One region of the Arthrobacter sp. UYCu723 genome, then DNA from elsewhere that is predicted to be linked to it. Evidence: riboswitches for the same ligand, from Rfam matches in the RefSeq annotation. Region 1 holds a riboswitch; each other region holds the start of a gene.
What was found. Region 1 has a riboswitch for cyclic di-AMP ahead of ACVWZ8_RS24230 (M23 family metallopeptidase). Riboswitches for the same ligand answer to the same signal wherever they lie in the genome.

Region 1 (5,000 bases):
AAGACGTGAGGGCAAGACACTGGACGGTCGCTCGAACACTGGGACACAGCACGCCAGCCCGCCCACAGGGCTGTGACTGTCCGGAATTGGCGAAGCTCCCGTCAAATAGCGGTTGACAGGAGCTTCGCGACAATTATGCACAGAGAACCCTGAGGGTTGCCTGAGAAAAGAAGGCTTCACCGGCCTCCACGGCGGACCCCTGTATCAGCAGTACGAGCGGACCGAAGACGCTCGCTTCGAACGCATCGCCGGCATGGGCCGCGAGATCGAGGACCTTCGTCACCGGAAAGTGACGACGGCCCACTCCACGCCGATCAGCCGCTGCCGCCGCCCTCATTTGCCCCTGCCTGCCCGCACTGGCGGCGGGTCCAGGGCTGGCATTCTTTCCAGGATCCTGCTGACCGGAGCGCTGGCCGGGACGCTCCTGAGCGCCTGTTCCCCCGTGGTGGATGTGACAGCGGCGAAGGACGCCGCGAACCCCGCGTGCGCCCCCATGATGGTGGCCCTCCCCGATGCAATCGGCGATGCAGCCCTGCGGAAGACCAACAGCCAGGCCACCGCAGCCTGGGGTGACCCGTCCCAGGTGATCCTGCGCTGCGGCGTGAACGTTCCCGGACCGACAACGGACCGCTGCGTCACCGTGAACGGCATCGACTGGGTCATCAAGGAAGGCGACCCGGTATGGACGCTGACTACCTTTGGACGCAATCCCGCCACGGAAATCCTGATGGACCCGGACAAGATCAATTCCGCCAATGTTCTGGCTGACCTTTCCGGCCCGGCCGCAAAGATCCCGGCCATACGGAATTGCGTGGGCCAGGAAGATCTTCAGAACCTGCCCGCCAGCCAAGCAGGCTGAACCGGCAAATCCAGAGCTGCTGCACTCCGGTGCGCCGGGCAGCAACTCTGCGGGGGTCTGGGTGCTCGGCGCGATCATGTCGGGGTTGGCCCTCAAGACCCCAACGGTTATTCCACACCTGGCTGCCGCCCGCGAACACGGACGCACCCGCCACCGGATCCGCGGTCCTGGGCCGGGGTGCTGTTGAAAATGCGTATCCACGGCTTCGTCCAGATCGCCATGCCGCTGCTTCCAGATGCATGGGGGCCTGGACCCCGGCATTGATCACGGTCGGCGTAGCCTCCGTCCTGCATGGGCGTTGGTCGCCCTGGCTCAGAGCGACCACAAGCGCACTTCGGGCACCCACATGGGCTACATGGTTCTCGCCCTCGGTGCAGTCTGCACAGCAGAGACGCACGGGAAACGGCGGTAACCTGAGCAGCGACGCAGATGGAAAGCCATGGCCTGATCACGGGGTCCTATTCCTGCTGGCAGGTGGCCCGCACAGCCGGGCCGGTACCTATGACATGGGGTTTTTTCGGCGGCCTGGCCGCCCGGGCGCAAGGCACGGGCTCGCATCGGCCGGCCTCACCGGACTGCAGGCGGGGTAACCGGCAAGCTGATATCAACAGACGTCCATCCACGCCCATACGTTTTAGAGATGCGAACCGGGTACGGACGCGTGTCCTCACATGACGGGCCTCTCAGTGACACTGAGACGTCACTGAACCAGCAGCAGGTACCGTCCGCCCCGGACGTGAGCGAGTCCTCCAACGTGGTGTCCGGAACAGCGTGCCCGGGCGTCCGATATATCTGCATACGGCGAGCTTAAAGAAAACCGGGAAGGACCAGGCCGTTTCGGCCGAAGTCTGCATCCCATCGAGCAGCTTGACGGCACCGGCAGTGAACGCGTTTCCCGGCTGAAGCCTGCCGAGGGGCGGGTCGGCTGACTCAAGGAGCCGGTACGGCAACCTTTGGTGCCTCCAGATCCGACCGCCTGGCCACCCAGAAGCCTCCCGTCGGCAGCACAGAATCTACAAGAACAATGGCCAGAGCCCGGCCGGTCCACTCATTTTTGCGCCACAGGAACAAGGCCAAAAGAACATAAGCGACGAACAGCGCACCGTGCACCGTGCACCGGCCCCAAAATCTGAACTCCGCCCGCCTCTCCCGTCGTATACTTCACGATCGTTGCCGGAATGAGCAGCAGCCATGACACGGCTTCAGCCACGGCCAACACCCGGAATACACGCAGAAAGTCCATGGACCGAAGTTAGCAGCCTGGGCTGGAAGGATGCTGGACAAGAGCCCCATCGTCCAGCAACATAACCGGCACAGCGCCTCGCCGGGGTCCGCCGCGGCCGGCCCACGGCCCCGCCGGCCGAAGGATCCGTATCTTGTCTCCGACCCTCACCCCCTGGGACTTGGCGACGTCCGGGTTGACAACCACCTTGACCGGGCTGCCGCCCTTATCCGGCTCGGTAAACGCAAACACACAATCGGAGGCTTCCAGTCCGCGGCCATCCGGGCTTGCCTCCTGCGCACAGCTTTCCTGAACCACGCGCTGGATCTTACCGGCCTCAAAGGTCGCCCCGGCCCTCTCCCCGTAAGCCCGGAGCGCCGTTGATAACGGATTTGTAACTTAAGCCGAAGCTTCGCTACAGTTGGATCAACACATACCCCCAACAGGTATGGACGTGACCGCTTCGCCAAACCCCGCCGGCGGTCCGTGAACCTGATCTTTCTCAGGCGGGGGCGGAGGACCCACTTTTGGTGCGTAATGATGCACCTGGGGGTGAAGCCGTCCCTGTGACTGCGCATCTGATCGCGGTCCTGCGGGGGCGGCCGGACAGTCCACTCGTCCGAATCCGACAGCTAACTTCGCCGGCGCCGAGAGGACCACTATCTTGCCTTTCCAGCCAAAACACGGCCGTCGCCGTGCCCATCCGGCAGCTGCCTCACCAGGCCGCCGTCCGTTTTTCCAGGAACCAACGTTCCGGCTCCGCGGCCAGCAGTTCGGGGTGGCAGCCGCCGTCACGGGAATGATTGCCCTCACTGCTCTGTCGGCGGCGCAGGCTGACTCCGGCAGCCGCGCTGCGGCTCAGGACCGGCCAGCGGCCGTGGCAGCCCCGGCCCCGGAAGCTGCGGTTACGGCAGCAGCTGACACTGTTCTCACCTTTGACCGCCCGGAGGTGACCTCCCAGCCGGCGCCTGCGCCCGCTGCGCCGGCACAGCCCGCGGGGGCGGTCAAGGCACCCGAGGCTGTGCCCACGCCCGCACCGGCAACCCCATCCACAGGGTTGCGTGCCCCACTCGCGTCGATTAACGTCAGTTCCCCCTTCGGCTTCAGGATCAGCCCGATCACCGGCGCCGTGGGGGAGATGCACACCGGGATCGATCTGACCGGGGCGTGCACGACGGCGGTCTTCGCCGCCGGTTCGGGCACCGTCACCGAGGCCGGCTGGAGCCCGTACGGTGGCGGCAACCGGATCGTCGTCGATCACGGCAACGGCCTGAAGACCACCTACAACCACCTGGCCAGCATCGGCGTTTCCCTCGGACAGGCCGTGGCTCAGGACCAGCAGATCGCAGGGGTAGGCACAACCGGTGCCTCCACCGGCTGCCACCTTCACTTCGAGGTCATGGTCAACGGCCAGACCGTCGACCCATCTGCCTTCATCTGAGGCCCGGCCCGGCGGGCCCCTCTTAGATGGCTGAGCTGACTGCTTTGTGCTGACTGCTTGCGGGCATGAGCGGTTGCCCGCGTGACGACGATGAAGCGGTACAGTTGCGGGGGCGCCCTCGCCCTGTTTTTGACTTTCCTGATGGACCTGCGCTCACTGCCAGTCAGGGTTCCAGACCCGGGCGGATAACGCACGAAGGCCGTCTGCGGGCGCCCACATATCGAGCCGGACAAAGGACTATACAGTGCAAATCCCGATGGCAGCCGCAGGCCTTTACGCCCTGGCCACGACGCCGGCCCCGGGTCCCGGGAAGGAAGGGCTGAGGCCAGGGCTGGACGCGGATCAGGTAACTCCCGGATTCCTGGGTTTCGCGATGACGGCGTTCATGGTCATCGCAGTTGTCCTGCTCATGGTTTCCATGACCAGACGAATCCGGCGCGTGCGTTACCGGGCGCAGTTTGAGCAAGGAAGCGAACCCGTTTCGGCAGGAACGGACGACAACGCCCCCAGCCAGCCTGGGATCAACAGACCCGAGGTGACCAACGGAACCGGACCGGGCGACGAAAGCCCCGGACGGGACTGAGGCCGCGGCTCCCGCGGCAGGCCGTGTCGTCCAGGTCCCCGGTTGGGTGGTTCCCGCTCAGCACCTGGCCGTGAAGGCCATGGCGGACATAGCCCCGGCCGTGGGACACTGAGGGGCGATTTCCTTCGCCCCTATTGTGCTTGGGAGCCGCCGCGTGGATTTTATTAGTGAAGCGGTGCTCCATGTGGCCGGGCAGTGGTGGATCTATCCGCTTCTATTTGTCTTTTTCTTTATAGATGGTTTCGCGATGGTCGTTCCCAGCGAGACCCTCATCGTTGCGTTGGCCGCTTTCTCCCGGCAAAGCGGCGAACCCAACCTGTGGGTGCTTGGACTCACCGCCTTGCTCGGAGCAAGGCCGGGGACAACATGGCGTATATGCTTGGCCGGAAAATCGGTCTGGAGCGTTGGGGTTGGATGCGTACCCCGAAGGTCCGGAAAGTGTTCAGCTGGGCCCGGTCTGAGCTGGAAAAGCGCGGAGCCGTGCTGATCTTTACCGCCCGTTACATCCCTTGGGGGCGCGTTGCGGTGAATTACGTGGCCGGAACGACAGCGTTCCCGCGCCGCCGTTCTATTCTCCTGGACGCCCTCGCGTGCCTCACTTGGGTTGTGTATTCAGTCGGAATCGGTGTTCTTGCCAGTTCCTTTCCCTGGCTTCACCGCAATCCTCTCTTAAGTGCCGGCCTTGCCGTGGCGTTCGCCATTGTACTTGGCATCATCATCGACCATCTCATGCGGTGGTGGCATAAACGCCTCGGCGGCCATGATACGAAGACCAGCATCGAAAAGGCTCTCAAGAGCTGACTCCGCGGCCGTATGTTTTGCCGACGTACCGGGGCACCACGGCCGCCGAATCCCCAGGTTAAGCCTCAGTGGTGTTCGCAGCTGCCCCGTCTTT
Region 2 (5,000 bases), on a different contig from region 1:
CAAGCCCACTCCGCTGGTGGTCCCGATCCTCCGTGCCGGGCTCGGCATGCTCGAGGGCATGACCAAGCTGGTCCCCACCGCCGAGGTCGGCTTCCTGGGCATGGCCCGGGACGAGGAGACCCTGGACATCATCACCTACGCCGAGCGCCTCCCCGAGGACCTCACGGACCGCCAGATCTTTGTCCTGGACCCCATGCTGGCCACGGGCGGCACCCTGCGCGAGGCCATCAAGTTCCTCTTCAAGCGCGGCGCCTCCGACGTCACCTGTATCTGCCTGCTCGCCGCCCCCGAAGGCTTGGCCAGGCTGGAGGAGGAGCTCGCGGACGCCAACGTGACGATCGTCCTCGCCTCGATCGACGAGAAGCTCAACGAGAAGTCCTACATAGTGCCCGGCCTGGGCGACGCCGGCGACCGCCTCTACGGCATCGCGGGCTAGTACAGCCAGGCAGCCGCGTCGAGGACCCGGCGCCGAGGACCCGGCTATTGCCGGGACCGGCACGCGTTCCCTTCCGGAATCCCGCAACCCGCGCTAGCGTGTGGGCCATGGACTGGAAACTTGAACTCGTGTTTGTCCCCGTGTCCGATGTGGACCGCGCCAAGGATTTCTACGTCAACAAAGTCGGCTTCAACGCCGACTACGACGAGCGGCCCACGGACGGCATCCGCTTCGTCCAGCTGACCCCGCCGGGCTCCGGCTGCTCGATCGCCATCGGCGAGGGCCTCAACGAGGCGCCGCCAGGCACCGCTCCCAGCCTGCAGCTCGTGGTCAGCGACATCCAGGCCGCGCACAAGCAGCTCAAGGATAACGGCGTGGACGTCAGCGATGTCGATGTCCAGGACTGGGGCCACTTCGTCCATTTTGCCGATCCCGACGGCAACAAATGGGCGGTGCAGTACATCCCCAACCGGCCCAACGGCTAGACGCACCAGCGCACGTCCGTCCCGCCTCCGTCCACTGACAGCACTCAGCACGAAAGAATGCCCCGAACCGCAGGGATTCGGGGCATTCTTGCTGAAGCAGGTTCGTCCGGGAAACTGCCGGCTGGCTTAGTACCAGTTGTGCGCGTAATGGAAGTTCAGGGCGCCGCTGGGGGAGCCGTAGCGTTCCTTGACGTAATTGAGACCCCAGTTGATCTGGGTCCGGTAGTTGGTCAGGTAGTCAGCGCCGGAGCTCGCCATTTTTTCGGCCGGCAGGGACTGGACCACACCGTAGGCGCCGCTGCTCGGATTCGTGGCCGTGGTCTTCCACTCGGACTCCTTGGTCCAGAGCTTCATCAGGCTCTGCATTTCGCCGGGCCCCCAGCCGTAGGATTCCAGTTGCGATGCGGCGTAGGCCTGCGCCGCGGCGGGATCGTCAACGGCGACGGGAGTCGCCGCTTCGGGGGCCGGTGCGGGTGCCGCGACAGGTGCGGGGGCAGGTGCCGGAGCCGCGACAGGTACAGGTGCCGGAGCCGCGGCAGGTGCAGGTGCTTCAGCGGGCTTCACCTCCGCGGACTGGGCCTCGACGCTGGCGCCGGGGGGCACAGAGGTCTGGGCGTCGACGCGGACCCGTTCGAAGTTCAGGGGCGTCAGCGGGTCGGCAACGGTGGCCGACGCCTTGGAGCTGCCGGCGGCGGAGGGACCGTTGGCCGTCTCGGCGGCCTGACCGGCAGCGCCAACTCCGACGAGGACCGCGCAGGCGGTGGCAACGACGGCGGCGCGGCGGCCAGTGGAACCGATGCCCGCGGCAAACCGGGACAGGGCCGAGGCCGGCTTGGCTGACTCGGCGCGGTGGCGTGAATGCGTGGAGCGGGACTTGCCTGCAGCGCTGTCGGGGCGCGTTTGTACTTTGAATTCAGTCATGATGCCTCTCAAACGCCTGCGGAGTTAGCTGTCGGGTTCGGATGAGAAATCCGGCCGCACGGTGCTTCACGTGTCGGCTTCACCCCAAGGGTGCATAGATGCAGAATGCCCGGGAACTCTGGGTCCCCCGCCTCTGCCTGGTCCAGCGAATCCGGGAAGCGGCAGAGTTTGGCGTCCATCCGGATATACGGCGCCAGTGGTGGCCGCACTCTAAAAACCGTACAGGAGTTCCATCCGAGAGTCACATTTTGGTAACGGACATCACGACAGCGGAGTGTCGCCTTGTGCTCTTCCGCCTGGCCGTCGGTGCCGTTGCGCCGCCTGCGTGCCCACTCGACGCGCAGTAACGTCTAGCCGGCACGTAACCGTCGAACGGCGGTGGACGGACGCGACCGCGGCTAGGTCACGGGCGGGCTCGTGGGCAGGCGAACGGCGAACTCCGTCCGGCCTGGCCGGGAGGTGACCTCGACGGTGCCGCCGTGGGCCGCGACAATCGCCTGCACGATCGACAAGCCAAGCCCGCTGGTCCCCTCGGCAGTGGTTGCCGTCGTTGCCGGGGCGGGGGCCCAGGGGCTGCGGGAAATCGCCGAACGGGAGGTTGGCGCCGTCGTAGCTGCCGGATTCTTCCGCGCGGCGTCCGCGCGGGCAAAGCGTGAAAAGACCTTATTCATGAACTGAGGGGGGATCCCGTCCCCGTTGTCGGTCACCGTGACCACGGCGCTTCCATCGGCTGAACGCATCACTCCGGTCACCACCGTCGTCCCGGCCCCGGTGTGCTTGCGCGCATTGGACAGCAGGTTGGCCAGCACCTGATGCAGCTGGGCGGAGTCGCCGCGGACCACCACCGGCTCTTCGGGGAGTTCCAGTTGCCAGACGTGATCCGGGGCCATGACCTTCTCGTCACTGACGATCTAGATCGCCAGCTGGGTGAGGTCCACCTCGCTGAGCTTGAGGGGCTGGCCCTCGTCCAGGCGGGCCAGCAGCAGCAGATCCTCAACCAAGGTGGTCATCCGTTCGGACTGGCTCTGCACCCGTGCGAGGGACTTCTCACCGTCCGGCGTGAATTGCTCGGTCATCCGCATCAGCTCGGTGTAGCCGCGGATAGCGGTTAGCGGGGTCCGCAGCTCATGCGAGGCATCGGCCACGAACTGGCGCACCCTCATTTCGCTGAGCTGCCGCGCCTCGAGCGCGTTGGAGACATTGTCCAGCATCTGGTTCAGCGCGTATCCCACGCCGCCCACTTCCGTGCCACGATGGGCGGCCGACGCCGGCACCCGGACTGCGAGTGCCACCTCGCCGGCGTCGAGGGGGAGTCGGGAGACCTTGGTAGCCACCTCGGACAGCTGTTCGAGCGGCTTCATGGTCCGGCGGATCAGTGCCGTGCCGGCGAGACCGATGACGATGAGGCCGCCGGCAGACACCACCACCATGGTCCACACGAGCGAAGCCAGGGTGTTCTGCTTTTCCGCCAGCGGCAGCCCGGTGACGATCACGTCTCCATAGGGGGTCCGCCCGGCAGTGAGCCGGTAGCCGCCGGCCGAGAGCGTACGGTCAACCGGGACGCCGTTGGGCGTGAGTCCGAGGAGGACGTGGTCGTCATCGGGGGAGAGGCTCTTCCGGGTGGCGTCCCCGGCGAGGAAGCCGGCCCTGCTGACGGCGCCACCCAGGATCCGCGCGTTGAGCGTACCGATGCCCTGGCCTCGGGCCTCCAGCGGATCGGTGCGTCCGCCGGAGTCGCCGGGCGAGGGCCGTCCGAACACGCTGGCGCGGTGGGACGCCTCATCCAGCTGCGTGTCGAGTTGCTTGGTGAGGAAGACGTCCATGGAGGCGTAGCTGAAAAGTCCTACGGCGCCGCAGATGGCCACAAGCAGCGCCATGGTGACGAGGACCAGCCGGGTGCGCAGATGCCAGGTGGAGGGGTCGCGCCACTTTCGCCGGGGGGCAGGGGTCTCACCGGGGAGAGCGCGCACGGATCAATCCGCCGGCTTCAGGACGTAGCCGGCGCCGCGCACGGTGTGGATCATGGGAGCGCGGCTGGCATCGATCTTTTTGCGGAGGTAGGAGATGTACAGTTCGACGATGTTGGCTTGTCCGCCGAAGTCGTAGTCCCACACCCGGTCCAGGATCTGCGCCTTGCTGATGACCCGTTTGGGGTTCTCCATGAGGTAGCGCAGCAACTCGAACTGCGTCGCGGTGAGGTGCAGTTCCTCGCCGGCCCGGGTGACTTCACGGGTATCGACATTGAGTACGAGGTCACCGACCACGAGCTCCGCTGAGTCCATGGCGGCCACGCCGGAGCGCTGCACGAGCCGGTGCAGGCGCAGCAGGACTTCCTCCATGCTGAAGGGCTTGGTGACATAGTCGTCCCCGCCGGCGGCGAGGCCGGTGATCCGGTCCTGGACGTCGTCCTTCGCGGTGAGAAACAGGGCAGGCACAACCGGAGCGAAGGCGCGGATCCTGCCGAGCAGTTCGACGCCGTCGAACCCGGGGATCATGACATCGAGCACCAACACATCTGGGCGGAACTCCTTGGCGAGTTTGACCGCTTCGGGGCCGTCTGCCGCGACAGCGACGGACCAGCCTGCCATCCGCAGGCCCATGCTCATGAGCTCGGAGAGGCTGGGTTCGTCATCCACGACGAGAGCTCGGATGGGGGAGCCGTCCGGGTGGGTGAGCTGCGGAAGGTTGTTGGTCATAGAGTGCGAGGAGGCCATGGGACAACTCTCCGTTCTGCCGGTTAGGCGTGGCTTTGGGGATCCTGTGCTGCACCTGTGAATCCCAGCCTAGCGAGCTGGCAGCCGCCGCGGTGGTCCGTCGCGGGCTTTTGGAACCGTCTCTGACGGAACGGCCGGCATGGGCGGCGGAACTTTGAAGGCGTTCCGCCGCCGGACAATTCGGGCCTGACGGTGTGACCACTCTGTGGGACGGTGGACATTGAATGATAAGTAGGCGAAGCTTCCGCCAGACTGCCCTCCCATGAAGGATTCTTGGCAAACAGCCATCCGAGGCGAACAATATTCGGCTAAACGCCACGACCGACCAGTCAGTCAGGAAAACATCTGTTATTTTATCGGCGCGGCAGAATTGTGATCTGCACTACAATCCCGCGTTTCGTCTCACTATGTGGAACCCGAATCCCTTTGTTACTTGCAAGTTGG
Region 3 (5,000 bases), on a different contig from region 1:
TTGTGTCCCTGGAACGCGTCGGCGAGTACATCTCGGTCCGCGTTCCGGACATCGAAGGCGCCCTCGAGCTGCCTCCCGAGGTTGCCGCCCACGTCTTTGTTACCGTCGGCTAACCGTCCGGAACCACAACTCGTGGGATGACCCATGAGTTGTGCACAGCAGAGATAACGGGATTATTACTGGGCGGCTTAATCGCCTATAGTTAGTCACCAGTACCGATACCAAAGCGTTACCTGATCCGAAGCCGAACTCTGCCAGCGGATCAGTCGCAGAGTCACCTTATGGCAGAGGCGGGGGAACCACTTCCGGCTGTTTTCAAGCAGCCTTGGGGTGAAGTCCGCCAGCGGCAAGCACACTCCACCGAGGGACTTTTTGGATTCCCCTGTGCCTGGATGCTTGTTCACGGCGGACCGGGTCTTTGATCTCTCTGACCCGAATCCGACAGCTAACTTCGCAGGCTATCCAGAGAGGAACCGTTCTTGACCACCCAGACCTCGCGGGGCCGCCGTCGTGCGACCGGCCCCGCTCCGGAGCCGCGACCGGCCGTCGCCGTTATGGCAGACCGCCCGCGTGACGCGCACCGCGACGAACGCCGCGGCCGCCGGAGCCCGTTCCGCCAGGTAACGGAATTTGCCGCCGCCAGTGGTGTGGGGCAGAAGGCCGGCATTGCCCTGGCTGCTACGGGTCTGGTCCTGACGGTCGCCGTCCCCGCCACCGGCCCGGTCATGGCTACCGACGCCTCGTCGGGCTCGGTCTCCGCGGCGGCGCAGCCGAATGTGACGGCCGCCTCCGCCGCCAAGATCGACTTCAGCCGGACTGCCGTGACCACCAAGGGCGATCCCGACGGCAAGCTGAAGCAGTTGCTGAGCGCACAGTCCGCGGGCAGCATCACGCGCGCCGCTTCTTCCGGCAGCCTGGGCGCACCGCTGGACCAGATGGTTTCCGCCTCGCCCTTCGGCTACCGCGTCAGTCCCATCACCGGCGGTTCCGGCGAGTTCCACCGCGGCCAGGACTACGCCGCGCAGTGCGGAACGGCGGTCCACGCGGCCGCCAGCGGCACCGTCACGTTCACCGGCTGGCATCCCTTCGGCGGCGGCAACCGCGTGGTGATCGATCACGGCAACGGTCTGGAGACCACCTACAACCATCTGTCCTCAGCCAGCGTCCGTGTTGGCCAGACGGTCTCACGCGGCGATCTTGTGGCCATGAGCGGGACAACCGGCGCCTCCACCGGGTGCCACCTGCACTTCGAAGTGATGGTCAACGGCGACGTCGTGGACCCCACTGGCTGGCTCTAAAAGCCGATGGATGACTCTCGCATTCTTATGACACGCCGTGATCTGAATGTGACATTGAATCCCAACTGCTGTACCGTATGAAGTACGCCAACTTCTCCGAAGTTGGCGCTCTTGAGTGGATTGCCTAGCTCTGCCACCGCTCAAGGTCCGTTCGCATTACATCGTCTGGCAGGGGCGGGGGAACCAATTTTGGTCTTCGCAAGAAGACCTTGGGGTTAAGTCGCAAAGCTTCCCAGGAAGCAGCGCGGCCGGGTGACTCCCATCCGAATCCGACAGCTCACCTCGCAGGCATTGGGAGAGGCTACTTTCGTGTCTTCACGCCACAATGCTGCGCGTCACCGCGCTTGCGCGGCTCATTCGAGCCCGCTGAAATCCACGTCCCGTGCTGCCCTTGCCGGCGCCCGGAATGGATCTCACCCCGCCGACTCAATCTCTGCTGAGTCCGGCCCGCAGGCCAAGCACCTGCAAGCAGTTCCCGCTTTTGGCGCGTCTTCGCAGTACACCCTTCGCTAAGTAACCCATTCGGGGCGATCCGGCGTACCCCCAAGATGCCGGAGCGTCCTCTGTCCGCGCCTGAAAAGTGCGGTCCAAGGATCACGAAAGAGAGAACTTAATGACTACTCGTGCAAATACTGCACGGCACCGCGCCGAGGTCACCAAGACCAGCTCGCTTGCTGTCATTGCCAAGGCCGTCGGCGACAACGCCGGCACCATGGGCCGCCAGGCCGCAGTCGTCGCTGCCGCTTCCGGGCTTGTCCTGACCAGCGGAATCGCAGCCAACGCTGCCGAGACCAACGTTCAGCGCGAATCCACCTCCGCTTCGGCCCTCGAAGTCCAGTCGGGCACCCCGGCAACGATCTCGGCGGCATCCACCATTGCAATCTCCTACGAGAAGCCGGCCGTTTCCACCTCACCTGCTCCCGTCGTCGAGGCCGCAAAGCCCGTCGTCAACGTCCAGGACTCCCAGGCCGGGACCGCCGGCGCCTCGGCCTCGACGCAGGGACTCTCCGTTGCCAGCGGCGCCGGTGCTTCCATCGCTGCCGCCGCCTACGCCCAGCTCGGAGTTGCGCAGGACTGCACCGCACTGGTCACGAACGCCCTGGCTGCGGCGGGCGTCAACTACCACGGCTGGCCGGCAGGTTACCTGTCCCTGGGCCGCACAGTGGGCGCCGCCGAAGCTCGTCCGGGCGACCTGGCGTACTACCAGAACGGTGGCGTGGGCATGGCCCACATCGCTGTCTACGTCGGCAACGGCATGGCTGTCCACGGCGGCTGGAACGGCGGAACCACCGCACTGAACAGCGTCAACGTCGGCTCCGGACCGGTCTTCATCCGCGTCGGCGCTTAATCGCCTCTGGCTGAAAACAGCCTGAAAGTCTTCAACAGGAAGAGGACCCCCGCCCCTGTGGCGGGGGTCCTCACCTGTCTGCCCGGCCATCTCCGGCAGACACGCACACCTTTGCGGGAGAAAAATTCGGTGATCCGGCCTTGGGGTGTTTACTCTTGTGGTGTCGATCCATAGCCCGACCATGCAGAGGGCAGCCGGCCCTCGTGCCCCTGGCGGGTGCGGCCGTGAAGAGGTATGCGGATGCGCACTCTCGTTCTGAATGCTGGATATGAACCGCTCGCGGTAGTCACCTTCCGCCGGGCGCTCGTTCTCGTGCTTACCGGAAAGGCCAGTGTGGTGGCCGAAGGCGACGATCCCGTCGTTGGTCCCCAGGACATCCTGGGCCGGCCGTCGGTGATCCTGCTCCACCGCTACATCCGGCCCCGGTACAACACCGTGACGGCGGTCAGCCGCCGGGGTGTGCTTCGCCGGGACGGACAGCGCTGCGCTTACTGCGGCAAAGCGGCCCACACCATTGATCACATCCAGCCCAAGTCCAGGGGCGGTGCCGATTCCTGGGAAAACCTCGTGGCTGCCTGCCTGCGGTGCAACAACGCCAAGGGTGACCACACCCCCGCCGAGATGGGCTGGAGGCTCGGCTTTGTCCCGGGGCCGCCGAAGGGCACCACCTGGCAGATTAAGGAACTGGAAAAGCCGGCGCCGGCCTGGGATCCGTTCCTGCTGCCGGAATCCGCGGCCTGATTCGTTTGCTTGACCTTTCTGCCGGGCCCTGTTGCGGCCCGGGCCCGGGCCGGGGCCGCGTGGCACCGCGCTAGGCTGGGCCAATGGAATTCGATGCTGTGGAATTCGACCCTGTGGAATTCGATGCTGTCATACTCGCCGGAGGGCGGTCCTCACGGTTGGGCGGCTCGCCCAAGTCCGCCCTGGTGCTCGGCGGCCGGACCCTCCTCGAACGCGCGCTGCAGGCCGCGCAGGGGGCCGGGGTGATCGTCGTCGTCGGACCGGACCCGGGATCGCTTCCTGCGGGGGTGCTGAACTGCCGGGAAGAGCCGCCTTTTGCTGGGCCGGCCGCCGCCATCGCCGCCGGACTCGCCGCCCTGGCGGCCCACCATTCGGGGGATGGCCGGACCGTCCGTGCGCCTCCGCTGACCCTCGTGCTGGCCTGCGACATGCCCCGGGTGGATGCCGCTGTCACGGCGCTGCGCGAGGCCCTGGATGCCGGGCCGGAGGCCGACGCCGTCATGGCAGTCTCCGCGGACGGGCGCCAGCAACCGCTCGCCGGCTTTTATGGCACGGCCGCGCTACAACACTCCGTCGCGGAAGCCGCACAGCGGGGCGGGCTGGCGGACGCCTCGGTGTTCTCCCTTCTTGCTAGTCTTGATGTGCGGGGAATTCTCGTGCCCTCCGGTTCCACGGATGACGTGGACACCTGGGACGATGCCGCCGCACTTGGGGTATCCGGCCGGAGTCCGGACCATGGACCGGACGAGTCCGGAGCTCCGCGACTGAACCCGACTTTGGAGGCAAACGGTGAAGAGCCAGGATGAAACTCTGGAAGATTGGTGCCGTGCCCTGCTCCAGGCCCTCGAGCTGGAGGATGTTGAGATTGACGTCAACGAAGTCCTTGCCCTCGCCGGGGTGGCCGCACATTCGGTGGTGCGTCCTGCCGCCCCGCTGACTACTTTCATCGCGGGCTTTGCCGCCGGGCTGGCCTCCGGTTCCGGCCAGGCGACGGACGCAGTCTCGATGCAGGCGGCCATCGGCGTGGCCCGGAAGCTCGCCACCGACCACGCGGCCACCGAAGCCTCCGGGGCATGACGCCTGCGCCTCCTCATGGCAGTGCTGCTGCCGGGGACGACTCCGCGCCCGGCGGTATCCAGGCCCCAGCGGGCGGTGAAGAGCGCGCCGGGAGCGCCTCGCCGGAACCGCACCGGCACGCGGCACACACCTGGCAGGAGGCCAGGCAACTCGCGTTTGACTGCGCCACACCCATACCTGCCGCGCGGGTGACTCTCAGGAATGCCTTGCGGCGTATCCTCGCGGAGGACATCAAAGCGCTGCAGGATATTCCGCACTACGCCTCTTCCGCCATGGACGGCTGGGCTGTCAACGGCAGCGGGCCGTGGATTCTGGCGGAACCCGGCCAGCGGCTGGCCCCGCACCAGGCGAGCCCGATCGTTACCGGCGGCCTGATCCCGGCTGGAGCCAAAGCGGTGCTCCGCAGCGAGAGCGGCATCATTTCCCCGGACGAGGACGGGCTGCCGGCCCTGACCACCAGCGGCGCTGCCAGGCCCGGCGAGCCGAGAAACGGTGAACACGTCCGCAAGGCCGCGGAGGAAGCCGCCGCCGGAGAG

Region 2: another riboswitch for cyclic di-AMP. It lies ahead of ACVWZ8_RS04545 (aggregation-promoting factor C-terminal-like domain-containing protein); the one in region 1 lies ahead of ACVWZ8_RS24230 (M23 family metallopeptidase).
Region 3: another riboswitch for cyclic di-AMP. It lies ahead of ACVWZ8_RS03835 (NlpC/P60 family protein); the one in region 1 lies ahead of ACVWZ8_RS24230 (M23 family metallopeptidase).

Annotation. Positions count from the first base shown of each region.
Region 1 covers NZ_JBSSBW010000004.1:82,539-87,538, forward strand. The annotation lists gene ACVWZ8_RS24215 (DUF3515 domain-containing protein) at 254-859, shown strand; gene ACVWZ8_RS24220 (DUF3817 domain-containing protein) at 1,790-1,969, opposite strand; gene ACVWZ8_RS24225 (DUF3817 domain-containing protein) at 1,908-2,102, opposite strand; cyclic di-AMP (ydaO/yuaA leader) riboswitch at 2,563-2,740, shown strand; gene ACVWZ8_RS24230 (M23 family metallopeptidase) at 2,746-3,522, shown strand; gene ACVWZ8_RS24235 (hypothetical protein) at 3,767-4,105, shown strand; partial or broken gene ACVWZ8_RS24240 (DedA family protein) at 4,260-4,870, shown strand.
Region 2 covers NZ_JBSSBW010000001.1:1,015,544-1,020,543, reverse strand. The annotation lists gene upp (uracil phosphoribosyltransferase) at 1-436, shown strand, start outside; gene ACVWZ8_RS04550 (VOC family protein) at 544-921, shown strand; gene ACVWZ8_RS04545 (aggregation-promoting factor C-terminal-like domain-containing protein) at 1,048-1,842, opposite strand; cyclic di-AMP (ydaO/yuaA leader) riboswitch at 1,841-2,000, opposite strand; partial or broken gene ACVWZ8_RS04540 (HAMP domain-containing sensor histidine kinase) at 2,241-3,719, opposite strand; gene ACVWZ8_RS04535 (response regulator transcription factor) at 3,816-4,556, opposite strand.
Region 3 covers NZ_JBSSBW010000001.1:861,097-866,096, reverse strand. The annotation lists gene ACVWZ8_RS03845 (metal-dependent transcriptional regulator) at 1-113, shown strand, start outside; cyclic di-AMP (ydaO/yuaA leader) riboswitch at 263-475, shown strand; gene ACVWZ8_RS03840 (M23 family metallopeptidase) at 480-1,298, shown strand; cyclic di-AMP (ydaO/yuaA leader) riboswitch at 1,434-1,603, shown strand; gene ACVWZ8_RS03835 (NlpC/P60 family protein) at 1,912-2,646, shown strand; gene ACVWZ8_RS03830 (HNH endonuclease) at 2,887-3,387, shown strand; gene mobA (molybdenum cofactor guanylyltransferase) at 3,471-4,193, shown strand; gene ACVWZ8_RS03820 (DUF6457 domain-containing protein) at 4,177-4,464, shown strand; gene ACVWZ8_RS03815 (molybdopterin-binding protein) at 4,461-5,000, shown strand, end outside.